Regions from separate parts of the Brevibacillus sp. TJ4 genome, predicted to be linked through region 2. Evidence: riboswitches for the same ligand, from Rfam matches in the RefSeq annotation. Region 2 holds a riboswitch; each other region holds the start of a gene.
The links. A riboswitch is a leader RNA that binds a small molecule or an ion and turns the genes downstream of it on or off. The one in region 2 is predicted to bind S-adenosylmethionine.
Positions count from the first base shown of each region.

Region 1: linked by a shared signal. The riboswitch ahead of metH (methionine synthase) and the one ahead of ACAF76_RS19180 (homocysteine synthase) in region 2 are both predicted to bind S-adenosylmethionine.
Region 3: linked by a shared signal. The riboswitch ahead of metK (methionine adenosyltransferase) and the one ahead of ACAF76_RS19180 (homocysteine synthase) in region 2 are both predicted to bind S-adenosylmethionine.

Region 1 is NZ_CP185865.1:2,670,192-2,674,486, reverse strand. It holds gene argS (arginine--tRNA ligase) at 1-310, opposite strand, end outside; gene ACAF76_RS13145 (hypothetical protein) at 669-1,163, opposite strand; gene ACAF76_RS13140 (YjcZ family sporulation protein) at 1,321-1,428, opposite strand; SAM riboswitch class I at 1,628-1,728, shown strand; gene metH (methionine synthase) at 1,832-4,295, shown strand, end outside.
Region 2 is NZ_CP185865.1:3,895,255-3,899,549, reverse strand. It holds gene ACAF76_RS19190 (citrate/2-methylcitrate synthase) at 1-399, shown strand, start outside; gene ACAF76_RS19185 (NADH:flavin oxidoreductase/NADH oxidase) at 556-1,581, shown strand; gene ACAF76_RS19180 (homocysteine synthase) at 1,663-2,961, opposite strand; SAM riboswitch class I at 3,050-3,160, opposite strand; gene ACAF76_RS19175 (rhodanese-like domain-containing protein) at 3,372-3,686, shown strand; gene ACAF76_RS19170 (SCO family protein) at 3,722-4,295, shown strand, end outside.
Region 3 is NZ_CP185865.1:362,482-366,776, reverse strand. It holds gene ACAF76_RS01615 (polysaccharide deacetylase family protein) at 1-677, opposite strand, end outside; gene metK (methionine adenosyltransferase) at 865-2,073, opposite strand; SAM riboswitch class I at 2,212-2,312, opposite strand; gene ACAF76_RS01605 (S8 family serine peptidase) at 2,399-4,295, opposite strand, start outside.

The sequences.
Region 1 (4,295 bases), 1.2 Mb from region 2:
GCTCGAGAATGGTGCCGATCACCTGTGCCGCGACGCTCTGCTGGTCGAGGAAGAGGTTGACGTACGGACCGACAGCCTTCACCTCGCGCAAAGGCGTTCCGCTAATTTGTCCAGCCAGCTCGGCGGCGATCATCGGCGGTGCTTTGCGCAATGCCTTGGCTAGTTGGAAGCAGGGGAAAGCGATGTCTCCCATCTCCGGGTTGGGGGGCGTCTCCAGCATGCCGTAGACGGTTTCGCTGTCGAAGTTGTCCACACCCATTTGGCTGAGAGCGCCAGCGATTTTTTCCGCTGCTTGTTGTTTGTAACCCATGATCCTGACTCCTTTCGATTCCTTGCAAAAAATAAAAACCCCTGCGTCTCCTGGTAAAAGAGACGAGAGGTTGTACTCCCGCGGTGCCACTCTTGTTGCTTTTGTCCCGCCGCCGCTACGGCGCGAGAACAAAAACCGCTTCACTCTGCGATAACGGGCAGTCCCGGCGCGATCCCTACACGATCCTCTTTAGGGGGATGTTCAGGCGGCATCTCCGAGGGGCGTTTCCTCTCATGGTCTGCACCGGGCTTCCACCATCCCCGACTCGCTATCGCTTCTCACATGGAGTACTTTCCTCTTCTGTGATGTTTCACGTATGTCTTGTATATTATAGCCAAGAGTTCGGCCGACGTGCAACTTATTCTTGGGGTTTTCGCAGGATCTCATCCAGCCGGGCAAAGTATTCCCGAGTCAGTCGCTCTTTTTCTTCCTCGCTCAAATGTTCCGCGTCCATCCATTTTTCCTTGAACGCTTCCAGTTGCGCGAGCATCGCCAGCTCTGCCTGTGCGTCTTCCTCCAGATCGTGGTTCTCTGTAGGGTCGAACGGGATCAGGCGGTTGTCGTTCCCGCTGCGCAGGTACGGGGAGCGCCAGTTGTCCGGAAAGCGGTAGGGCTGTTCGCCAAAGATCAGGGTGAGCACATCATCGTTATCGATAGGCAAAAAGTGCTCGTACTCGTCGCGGCGTCCTCCCTCGGACAGATTGATGTGGGTCAGGAAGTAGCGCAGGTAATGTTCGTTTGTTTCGCGATCCTTGACGATGCTGTACGTCTCAAATTCGGTTTGTTCCAGCTCCTTGACTGTCTCCAGTGCCGCCAGAAACTTGTCCTTATCGCGGGGAAGTAATGGTTCCACAGCGCTTCGCTCCTTTATCGTGCAATCCGAAAAGCTGTTCCCATGATAACAAAACATGGCGGGTGCTGACAATCGACAGGAGCGAATCGGGACATGATGCACACTGAAAAGAAAAAAGAGCCTGACTGGCCCTTTTTCCACACGCTCTTGGCGCGAACTAGCAGTTGTCACAGCCGCATCCGACGATTACCAGCAGGATAAACAGAACGAGCACCAGGGCGAAGGCATCACCGAAAAAGCCGTTACCACAGTAGGAAGTACTCATGTTTGTTTCTCCCTCCTTTCCGTTATGCTCTAGTCTATACACGAATGCGGAGATCGGTATGGGCGGATGACCAGGAGCGGGAAAAATGGGCGCAAATGTCCGGCTTGCGATGAAAAAGACAAATTCTTGATTGACGAAAAAGATAGGCGAGTGGTAAGATACATTCAATTACTGACAGAAATTTGAATACGAGTATCCACTCTTATCCAGAGAGGCAGAGGGACTGGCCCGATGAAGCCTCGGCAACCGGTATTACACGGTGCCAATTCCAGCAAAGCCCTGTGCTTTGAAAGATAAGAGGACGATTCAGGCGTACATTACGTTACCGCAGAAAAATCCTCTCCTTTCACAGGGAGAGGATTTCTTTTTTATACCTGCAGAAAGTGAAAAGGAGCAATTTCGGATGAAACCTACCTTTACTGAACAGCTTTCCCGTAAAATTCTGATTCTCGATGGCGCAATGGGGACGATGCTGCAACAAGCAGAGTTGACCGCCGACGACTTTGGCGGCGAGGAGTACGATGGCTGCAACGAGCTCCTGAACCTGACCAGGCCCGACGTGATCCGCTCGATCCACGAAAAGTACCTGGAAGCGGGAGCCGACATCGTCGAGACGAATACATTTGGCGCTACATCGGTAGTGCTGGCCGAGTACGACGTAGCGGACAAGGACCTGGAGATCAATATCGCGGCAGCAAAACTGGCGAAGGAAGCGTGCGAGAAATACTCTACGCCGGATTGGCCGCGCTATGTCGCCGGATCGATGGGACCGACGACCAAAACACTCTCGCTGACGGGCGGGGTCACCTTTGACGAACTGGTCGAGTCCTACTACCGGCAAACTAAAGGGCTGATGCTGGGCGGCGTCGACGTGCTTTTGCTGGAGACAGCGCAGGACACGCTCAATGTCAAGGCAGCGGGAATTGGCATCCGCCAGGCGTTTGCCGAGCTTGGCAGCGAACTGCCTGTGATGCTGTCCGGGACGATTGAACCGATGGGAACGACTCTGGCCGGCCAAAACATCGAGGCCTTCTACTTCTCGTTGGAGCATTTGAAGCCTGTAACCGTAGGGCTGAACTGTGCGACAGGGCCGGAGTTTATGCGCGATCACCTGCGCACGTTGTCCAGCCTGGCACAGTGCGGGGTAAGCTGCTATCCCAATGCGGGCCTGCCGGACGAAAACGGTCACTACCACGAAACGCCGCAGGGACTGGCAGCGAAAATGCGCGCTTTTGCCGAGCAGGGCTGGCTCAATGTCGCGGGCGGCTGCTGCGGGACGACGCCGGACCACATCCGTGCCTTGGCGGAGGCTCTGAAGGATTGCAAGCCGCGTGCTGGAGAGAGCAAAGCGTTCAGCGCTGTCTCCGGTATCGAAGTGGTCTACGCCGAAGAGGACAATCGTCCGCTGCTCGTAGGAGAGCGGACCAATGTGATCGGCTCGAAGAAATTCCGCGATCTGATCGCCGCCGGGCAGTACGAGGAAGCATCCGACATCGCCCGGGCGCAGGTCAAGCGCGGTGCCCAGATCATCGATATTTGCCTGGCCGACCCTGACCGCGACGAATACGCAGATATGGAAAAATTCCTGCAATTCGTCAGCAAAAAAGTAAAGGCTCCGCTGATGATCGACTCGACAGACGCACGCGTAATGGAGCTTGGGCTGCGCTATTCGCAGGGCAAGGCGATCCTCAACTCGATCAACCTGGAGGATGGGCTGGAGCGGTTCGCCGAGGTCGTCCCGCTGATCCATCGCTACGGAGCGGCAGTCGTCGTCGGCACGATCGCAGAGGAAGGCATGGCCATCACCCGTGAAAAGAAGCTGGAAGTGGCAAAGCGCTCGTACGATCTATTGGTCAACGAGTACGGAGTGAAGCCGCAGGATATTATTTTTGACCCGCTGGTCTTTCCGGTGGGAACCGGTGACGAGCAGTACATCGGTTCGGCCAAGGAGACGGTGGAAGGGATTCGCTTGATCAAAGAAGCAATGCCAGCCTGCAAGACGATCCTCGGAGTGAGCAATGTTTCCTTTGGTCTGCCGCCAGCCGGACGGGAAGTGCTCAATGCGGTCTTCCTCTACCATACGACACTGGCAGGACTCGACTACGCGATCGTCAACACGGAAAAGCTGGAGCGCTACGCCTCCATTCCCGAAGAGGAGCGGAAGCTGGCAGAAGCGCTGCTGTTTGAGACGAATGACGAGACATTGGCAGCGTTTACTGAATTTTACCGCCAGAAAAAGAAAGAAGTGAGGGTGGAAGCATCCTCGCTGACACTCGAGGAAAGACTGGCCCGCTACGTCGTGGAAGGCTCCAAGGACGGGCTGGTCGACGACCTGAAGCTGGCGTTGGAGAAATATACACCGCTGGAGATTATCAACGGTCCGCTGATGCACGGCATGGAGGAAGTCGGACGGCTGTTCAACGGCAACCAGTTGATCGTCGCCGAGGTATTGCAAAGTGCGGAAGTAATGAAGGCGTCCGTTTCTTTCCTGGAGCCTTTTATGGAAAAGGCGGATTCCTCGTCGAAAGGGAAGATTTTGCTCGCCACGGTCAAAGGGGATGTGCATGACATCGGGAAAAACCTGGTGGAAATCATTCTCGCCAACAACGGCTACGAAGTCGTCAATCTGGGAATCAAAGTGCCGCCGGAGCAGCTTATCGCCGCGTGCCGGGAAGAAAAGCCGGATGCCATCGGCTTGTCGGGATTGCTGGTGAAATCGGCGCAGCAGATGGTGATCACGGCCCAGGACTTGCGCGACGCTGGCATTGATGTGCCGATGATGGTGGGGGGAGCGGCGCTGACGCGCAAGTTCACCTCCAACCGGATCGCTCCCGAGTACCGCGGGATCGTGCTGTACGCAAAGGACG
Region 2 (4,295 bases):
GAAAATGCGGAGCCATGGCTGCGCGACAAGCTGGAGAACGGCGGCAGACTGATGGGCTTTGGCCATCGCGTCTACAAGACTGTCGATCCGCGCGCGACCGCTTTGCGTGTCGTCGCCTCGGAACTGTCGGGTGACGATCCCTGGTTTGACCTGGCGACACATGTGGAACAGGTGGGGCTGAAGCTGCTGGAGGAATACAAGCCGGGTCGCAAGCTCAACACCAACGTCGAATTTTTTGCCGCTGCCGTGATGCGTGCCGTCGGTCTGGACGACGACTTGTTTACGCCTACCTTTGCCGTCAGCCGCGTCGTCGGTTGGGGTGCCCATGTGCTGGAGCAGGCGGCGAACAACCGGATCATTCGTCCGCAATCGATCTACACCGGTTCCATGCCGGAGTAATCCGACTGCAAAACAGGCAGACGTCCACTTGCCCATGCCGGCAAGTGGGCGTTTTTTACGCGATGCGCGAGTCCGGGGTGGGAGAAGTGCAGCACGAGATTGCATTCATGGCTGCACTTTGGCATGATGGTGAAAAAGAGGAGGAGGAGTGAAAAAATGGCTTTGTTGGCTGCCCCGTTTCAATTCAAGGGACTTACATTGAAAAATCGTGTGGTCATGCCGCCGATGTGTCAGTATTCCGTAGAGGCGCATGACGGTACTCCGACTGACTGGCATTTTGTTCACTACGTTTCCCGTGCCGTAGGCGGAACCGGACTAATTATCGTGGAGATGACAGATGTGGAGCCGGATGGCCGGATTACCAACCGCGACCTGGGGCTGTGGTCCGATGAGCAGATCCCTGCATTTGCCCGCATCGTCTCGGAGGTACATAAGTACGGAGCGAAAATCGGCGTTCAGATCGGCCATGCCGGACGGAAGGCGGAGGACGCGGAGGTTCCGGTCAGCGCCTCGGCGATTCAGTTCCCTGGCTCCCGCTACAAGATGCCGCGCGCCTTGACGACAGAGGAAGCGGAGCAGATGGTGATCAAGTTCGCCGAGTCTGCCCGCCGCGCTGTGGAGGCAGGCATGGATACGATCGAGATTCACGGTGCCCACGGGTATTTGATCCATCAGTTCCAATCCCCTCTGACGAACAAGCGCGATGATAAGTACGGACGCGATCTCGCCCTGTTTGGCGTGGAAGTGATCGAAGCGGTCAAAAAGGTAATCCCGGAGGACATGCCGCTGATCATGCGTCTGTCTGCTGTTGAGTATGTGGATGGCGGTTACGGGCTGGAGTACAGCACGGAATTGTGCCGGCGGTACAAGGAAGCGGGTGTGGACATTTTCCACCTGTCGAGCGGAGGAGAAGGACCGATCGGCTCCGGAGGCCGTCCGGGTGTGCATCCAGGCTACCAGGTTCCGTTCGCGCGTGCGATCAAGGAAGCGCTCGACGTGCCAGTGATCGCAGTGGGCCGCCTGGAGGATGCGCAGTTGGCGGAAGCGATTCTCGGCAACGGAGACACCGACCTGGTCGCTGTCGGACGCGGAATGCTGCGCGACCCGTACTGGGCGATTCATGCGATTCGCGAGCTGTCTGGCGAAATCGAGCTTCCCCAGCAGTATTTGCGCGCATTTTAACGAATCCAAGGACAGGAAATGAAAGCAGCCCCGTCGCAGCCAGTAGTTGTCGCGACGGGGCTTTTTTCGATGTTTTGTTTGTTAGACCGTGCTTACGTTGGCTACCTGTTTCAAGGCTTGCTCCAGGTCGCCGATAATATCGTCAATCGATTCGGTTCCTACGGACAAGCGGACCATTCCCGGAGTGACGCCGGCAGCAGCCTGTTCTTGTTCGGTCAACTGCTGGTGGGTCGTGCTGGCCGGATGGATGACCAGCGACTTGGAATCGCCCACGTTTGCCAGATGCGAGAACAGTTGCAGGGATTCGATCAGCTTTTTGCCTTCCGCTACACCGCCGCGAATCCCGAACGTCAGGATGGCTCCGGCACCTTTTGGCAAGTATTTTTGCGCCAGCTCATACTGGCTGTCCCCTTCCAGCCCCGGGTAGTTGACCCACTCCACTCCGGGATGGGAAGCGAGATAGCGGGCGACGGCGAGCGCGTTCTCGCTGTGCCGCTCGATCCGCAGATGGAGCGTCTCCAGCCCTTGCAGGAAGAGGAAGGAATTGAACGGCGCGACGGCTGCTCCGATGTCGCGTTGCAGTTGGACCCGCGCTTTGATGATGTACGCCAAAGGCCCGACCGCTTCCGTGTACACCACACCGTGGTAGCTCGGGTCCGGAGTCGTCAGTCCGGGGAACTTTCCGTTGTTCCAGTCAAATTTGCCCGAGTCTACGATGATGCCGCCGATCGCGGTACCGTGCCCGCCGATAAACTTGGTCGTGGAATGGACGACGATGTCGGCACCATGCTCGAATGGACGGCAGAGGATCGGGGTCGCGAACGTGTTGTCGACAATCAGCGGCACGCCGTTTTCGTGGGCGATGGCCGCGATCGCCTGCAAATCGGCTACGTCGATGCGCGGATTTCCGATCGTTTCGCAAAAGACAGCTTTTGTCTTGTCGGTGATGGCAGCGCGGAAATTCTCCGGATTGGACTGATCGACGAAGGTGACCTTGATCCCCAAGCGCGGCAGGGTATGGGCGAACAGGTTGTATGTCCCTCCGTACAGACTGCTGGAGGAGACGATCTCATCGCCAGCCTGGGCGATGTTGAGGATCGCAAACGTGATCGCAGCTTGCCCGGAAGCGGTTGCAAGTGCGCCCACGCCTCCTTCAAGCAGGGCGACGCGCTGTTCAAAGGCGTCCTGGGTCGGATTCATAATCCGTGTGTAAATGTTTCCGAATTCCTTGAGCGCGAACAGGTTGGCAGCATGCTCCGTGTCATTGAACACGAACGAGGTCGTCTGATAGATCGGCACAGCGCGCGAGCCTGTCGCCGGGTCGACCGTCTGTCCTCCGTGTATGGCGATCGTCTCTGGTTTCCACTGTTTTTCTGACATGACAAGATCTCTCCTTTTCCGATTGAAGGTAAAAGTAAAAACGGAGCCTTCTCCTGAGTAGAAGAAGGCTCCGGTCATCCCGTGCGCACATTCATCTCTCAGAATCCGTGATTCGATTCTGCAGGAATTGGCACCTTGCATGCTCCATGCTGGTTGCCGGGTTTCATCGGGCCTGTCCCTCCACCGCTCTTGATGAAAGCTGGGTCTTGCTCTAATTGTTGTCACAATTGTAAGAAAATAATGACTGGATGTCAACAACAATACGTAAGTTTTCAGGTTGGTTTTTGAGGGATTGGCAATGCAGTCAGCGATTAGAAAATCAAAAGGGCTTGTGATATGATGAGTAGTGGAAAAAAACCAATCGCTCTTTACATACATCGATGGAAATACCATTTCAGGGGGAATAACCAATGGACGATCAAGTAAAAGAAATAACGCCGGAACAACTGCTGGAAAAGCTGGAAGCGAACGAACCGGTGCAAGTGATTGACGTGCGCGAGGTAGACGAATGGAACGCCGGACACATCAAGCAGGCCAAGCTGATTCCGCTCAGCTTTTTGCCGCATCGCATGCATGAACTGGACAAATCGCTGCCCGTCGTCTTCGTCTGCCGCAGTGGCGCGCGCAGCCATACGGCGACCCAGTTTTTGAGCAGCCAGGGATTCGACGCTGCCAACATGGTAGGCGGCATGCTCGCCTGGCCCGGTGAAAAAGAAGTAGAATAGAGACATAGATATAGATACAGGGGGAGGAAATAGCGGTGAGTGGAGAACAGATGCAACAGGAAAAACCGGGTCAAAAAATCTGGTTTCCTGTCTTGGCTGGGGTGCTGATTCTGGCCATTATCGGAGTTTTGGGCTATCCGTACATGCAAAAGCAGCAGATTCCCGTCTTGAAGGCGATGAGTGACTTTACGCTGGAAAATATCGATGGCACGACGTACACCTTCTCGGAAAGCACGGGGAAAGTCCGCCTGGTCGAGTTTATCTTCACCAACTGCCCGGACATTTGCCCGGCGACCACCTATAACATGACACTGCTGCAGGATAAACTGAAGGAAGAAAATCTGTTTGGGGACAAGGTGGAATTTTTGACGATCACCTTTGACCCTGAGTACGACACCGCAGAAGTATTGCAGGAGTATGCGGAGACATTTCGCGCCGATCAGAGCGGATGGAAGTTCCTGCGCGGAGATGAAGCGGCGATCGAAGCTGTCACCCAGGATTTTGGGATGGCTGTGATGAAGCTGCCGGATGACAACTCTCCGAGCGGCTATTCGATCACCCATACCGCGCGCATGTTTCTCGTCGACAAAGACGGCAATATGCGCCAAG
Region 3 (4,295 bases), 820 kb from region 2:
GGCGCAGTCACCGGACCCAAATCTCCCCATTCATTGCGGGCCTCTTGTGCATGCAAGCTGTATGTGTGGGAACCGAACTCAGCCAACCCGGTCGCTCGCATCTCCAAAAGCTGTGGACGAGTGAGCGGAGGGGTCATGTTTTCACGCTTTCGCTCTGCCACATCACGCAGCCGACCTGCGATGACAAAATTCACAGAGGGAAAACCGTATGTACGCAATATGGGAAAAGCGTCCGTGTAATAACTTTCATAACCGTCATCAAACGTAATCAGCACTGCATTGGGAGTAGTCAGGCTCCCTGTGTCCATGAAATGCAAAAATTGTTGTAAGGTAATCGGATTGAGATCATGTTCTTTCAAAAAAGACATCTGTTCCGCAAATTGCTGCAGTGAAATGGCAAACGGCTGATCCGAATGCGCATCCACATGGTGATACGATAACACGACAACCTGATTGCGATACCAATGCATCGGAGACGCATCAGCATCTGTAGGTGATATTTCGTTTGCCTCAGAAAACACCGTTTCACTTGTGTTTATAGACGTTGCAATGGACGGAGAAGGTTGCATGGAAGACGTGTTTTTTTCATTTTGTTCTGGCCTTGCCAATACTCCTACCGACACCACAACGAGGAAAAATGCCATAAACACGAGAAGGAAAAGCCTCTTGTTAGGCAAGTCGATCCCTCCTCTTTTCTCCATCTATGAGGATTCGACACTGATCAATCAAATTCCTTTATCGGCACCGTTCCAATCGATGCCAATCCAACAACTCGTCCTCAGATTACACCACGTATTGTTATACTATAGACGTTATAAACGCAAAAAGGGCCCGGTAGTTTCTACCAGACCCTTGCCTATTTGCTTAGCCCAGGCTTGCAGCGTCTTGCTTCAAAGCATCTGCCTTGTCTGTGCGCTCCCAAGGAACATTCAGGTCGTTGCGGCCGAAATGACCGTATGCAGCAGTTTGTTTGTAAATCGGACGGCGCAGGTCGAGCTGTTTGATAATGCCAGCTGGACGCAGGTCAAAATGCTTGCGAACGAGTTTGACCAGCTCTTCTTCCGCGATCGTTCCGGTACCAAACGTGTCTACTGCGATCGAAACAGGTTGAGCTACCCCGATAGCGTACGCCACCTGAACTTCACATTTGTCTGCCAGACCGGCAGCGACGATATTTTTTGCGACATAGCGAGCTGCGTACGCTCCGGAACGGTCCACTTTTGTCGGATCTTTCCCGGAGAAAGCACCACCGCCATGGCGTGCATAACCGCCATACGTATCTACGATAATTTTGCGGCCAGTCAAACCGGCGTCTCCTTGAGGTCCGCCGATTACGAAACGGCCTGTCGGGTTGATGAAATACTTGGTTTCTGCATCGAGCAGTTCAGCCGGCACAACAGGCGTGATTACTTGTTCCAACAGATCTTTCTTGATTTGTTCCAGGCTTACTTCGGGAGCATGCTGGGTAGAGATGACGATCGTGTCGATCCGTACAGGCTTGTCCCCTTCGTATTCAACCGTAACCTGTGTTTTACCGTCCGGACGCAGGTAAGAAAGCGTGCCGTCTTTGCGCACTGCTGTCAAACGGCGTGCCAGTTGGTGTGCCATGCTGATCGGCAATGGCATCAGCTCCGGTGTTTCGTTGCAAGCAAACCCGAACATCAGGCCTTGGTCACCAGCACCAATTGCTTCGATCTCCGCATCGGTCATTTGTCCTTCGCGTGCTTCCAGCGCCTGGTCAACACCCAGGGCAATGTCAGCAGATTGTTCTCCGATAGCAGTAATAACACCACACGTATCTGCGTCAAATCCGAATTTGGCACGATCATACCCGATTTCGCGAATCGTTTCGCGCACCAGTTTTTGAATGTCGACATAGGTGTTGGTGGTAATTTCACCCGCGACGAGAACGAGACCGGTCGTTACGGACGTTTCGCAAGCGACACGAGCGTTTGGATCTTTCGCCAGGATTGCATCGAGAATGGAATCAGAAATTTGGTCACAAATTTTATCCGGATGCCCCTCGGTTACGGATTCAGATGTGAACAGACGACGACCTTTTTGCAAAGCCATGAGAAAATGACCTCCTTTGACCTCATACAAATAGTGTGGTAGCCGAGTCGGGATTTTATCGACGTAAATGCAGGCAAAAAAAACCTTTTCCGCCTTTCTCTGGAGGAAAAGGTTTGCGCGCTTTATGCTTCCTTCATCCTCTTATCGGCCAGAACAGATGTCCGTTCTGCTGGTTAGCACCGCTCTAGTCGGTTGCCGGGCTTCATCGGGCCAGTCCCTCCGCCTGCTCTGGATAAGAGTATCCATTACGGATTATAGGATAATTGTTTTTCCTATCTGTGTCAATAGAGATTTCGCGTGTCTGGCACCCCAGTCAGCCCACTCGCTACAAGGAATAGGCCTTGGCCAGGACGACGACTACTTCTGCACGTGTAGCGATTCCGTTTGGCTTGAACTGGGTTCCGTAGCCGTTCAGCCATCTTCTCGCAGACAATGCCTCGATCGCAGGAGCAGCCCAGTGGTTCGTCGGTACATCGCGATACCGTGATGTCGAAATCGAATTGGTCAGGATGTTGTTCGCCCGCGCCACCATGACCGCCATCTCCGCACGGGTGATCGGCTGGTCCGGCTTCATCATCCGGTTGGTATACCCGCGGACAATGCCGAGTTCATACGCGAGCCCAAGGTTGTTGTAGGCCCAGTGCCTTTTCGGCAAATCGGCAAAAGACGCCTTGCCTGAATAGGTACCTACCCGCTTGCCGCTGGCTCTCATCGATTGAATCAGCATCGTCGCAAATTCCGCCCGTGTCACAGCGCGATCAGGCTGGAAGGTCGCATCCTGAAAACCGTTGACAATTCCTTTTTGGCTGAGACGGGCGATTTCGCTGCGCGCCCAGTGTCCGGAAATGTCGCGGAAGCCGGCGATCAGCGGCTGTTGATGCAGGGTCAGACGATACGTGTCGTACTTGAACGGCACAGCGCTGTTCAAACGGATGTAATACCTGCCCGGCTGCAAGCGAATGCCGATGATCTCTTTGCCCTGATCCGACAGCTCCGCTACCCGGTTCGTCGAAATGAGCATGTAGTTGGCATCGCTGTTGTACAACGCAAGCTGCATGCCGCTTTTCACCGGAATAAAAGGTGCGCGAATGGTGACATACGATTCCGTGGACACGGTGAACTGGAACCAGTCATAATCACCTGTCGTCGGCAACGTACCCGTCATGGTCCCCGAACCGCTCAACGGGGTAGCCTGGCGATATGTGTCATTCGGTTCGTTTTCATCTGTCTTTACCGGCGTAAATCCTACATTTAGCTGATACTCGCCGTTCACTGCATTGCCCTCATACTCGCGGACGAGAATGTAGTATTTGCCCGGCGATACCTCTTTTTTCACCCGCTCCGACGGGTCTTCACGATCGCCGTTGTCATAGACCGGGTCCCAGGTTGTCTGGTTCCCCTGCTGCTTGCCGAGACTCAGTACGATATCCATTCGCTTGTTGTCCGGTATGACCGAGATGTCGAGCAGGCCGTATTCCCGCACGTAGTAGGAGAACCAGTCCTCGTCGTTTCGTCCGTGAAAATTTCCAACTACGCTGATCTGGTTGCCCACCAGCGGCCTTGCCGTCCCCATCGTATCATTCGGTTCATAACGATCCGGATTGATTTGGAAGCTGCTCGTCAGCACATACGTAAATTGTGAGACACCGGCATTTCGCACGAGTTTGATGTTCATCCGCCCGGCCTTCGCCGGAACAGTCAGCGTCCCGCCATTTCCGACGTATTGCGTGATCGGATCGCGGTTTTCCGAGTAAAAGGTAGCGGCAATGGACGAAGCCACTCCGACGGAAACCGATGCGCGCAATGTCACCTTTCCGTCGTAGGGGACGTCCATCCAATACCAGTCCACCGTGTCATTCGGTCCCAGGTTGCCCCGGATTTGCGACTCGATGGGAAACGCCTTGGCGGACGAGAGCGTGTTGTTCGGCTCCAGAAAGTCCATCGACATCGGACTGGTTACTGCCTTGTGGACATTGAGCAGGCCGTAGCCGGTCTCCCGATCCCAACCGCGGGTCCCGAGATCCGTAGCCGTCTGATACAGCAATTGCCGTACATCGAGCGGCGTCAGCTTGGGATGGCGCGCCAGGATGAGAGCTGCAGCGCCGGCCACTTGCGGAGCCGCCGCCGAGGTGCCGCTAAACGAACCGTATTTGCCGCCCAATTTGGTCGTGTATACATTCAAACCGGGAGCCATCAGATTTAGTTCCGGGCCGATATTGGAT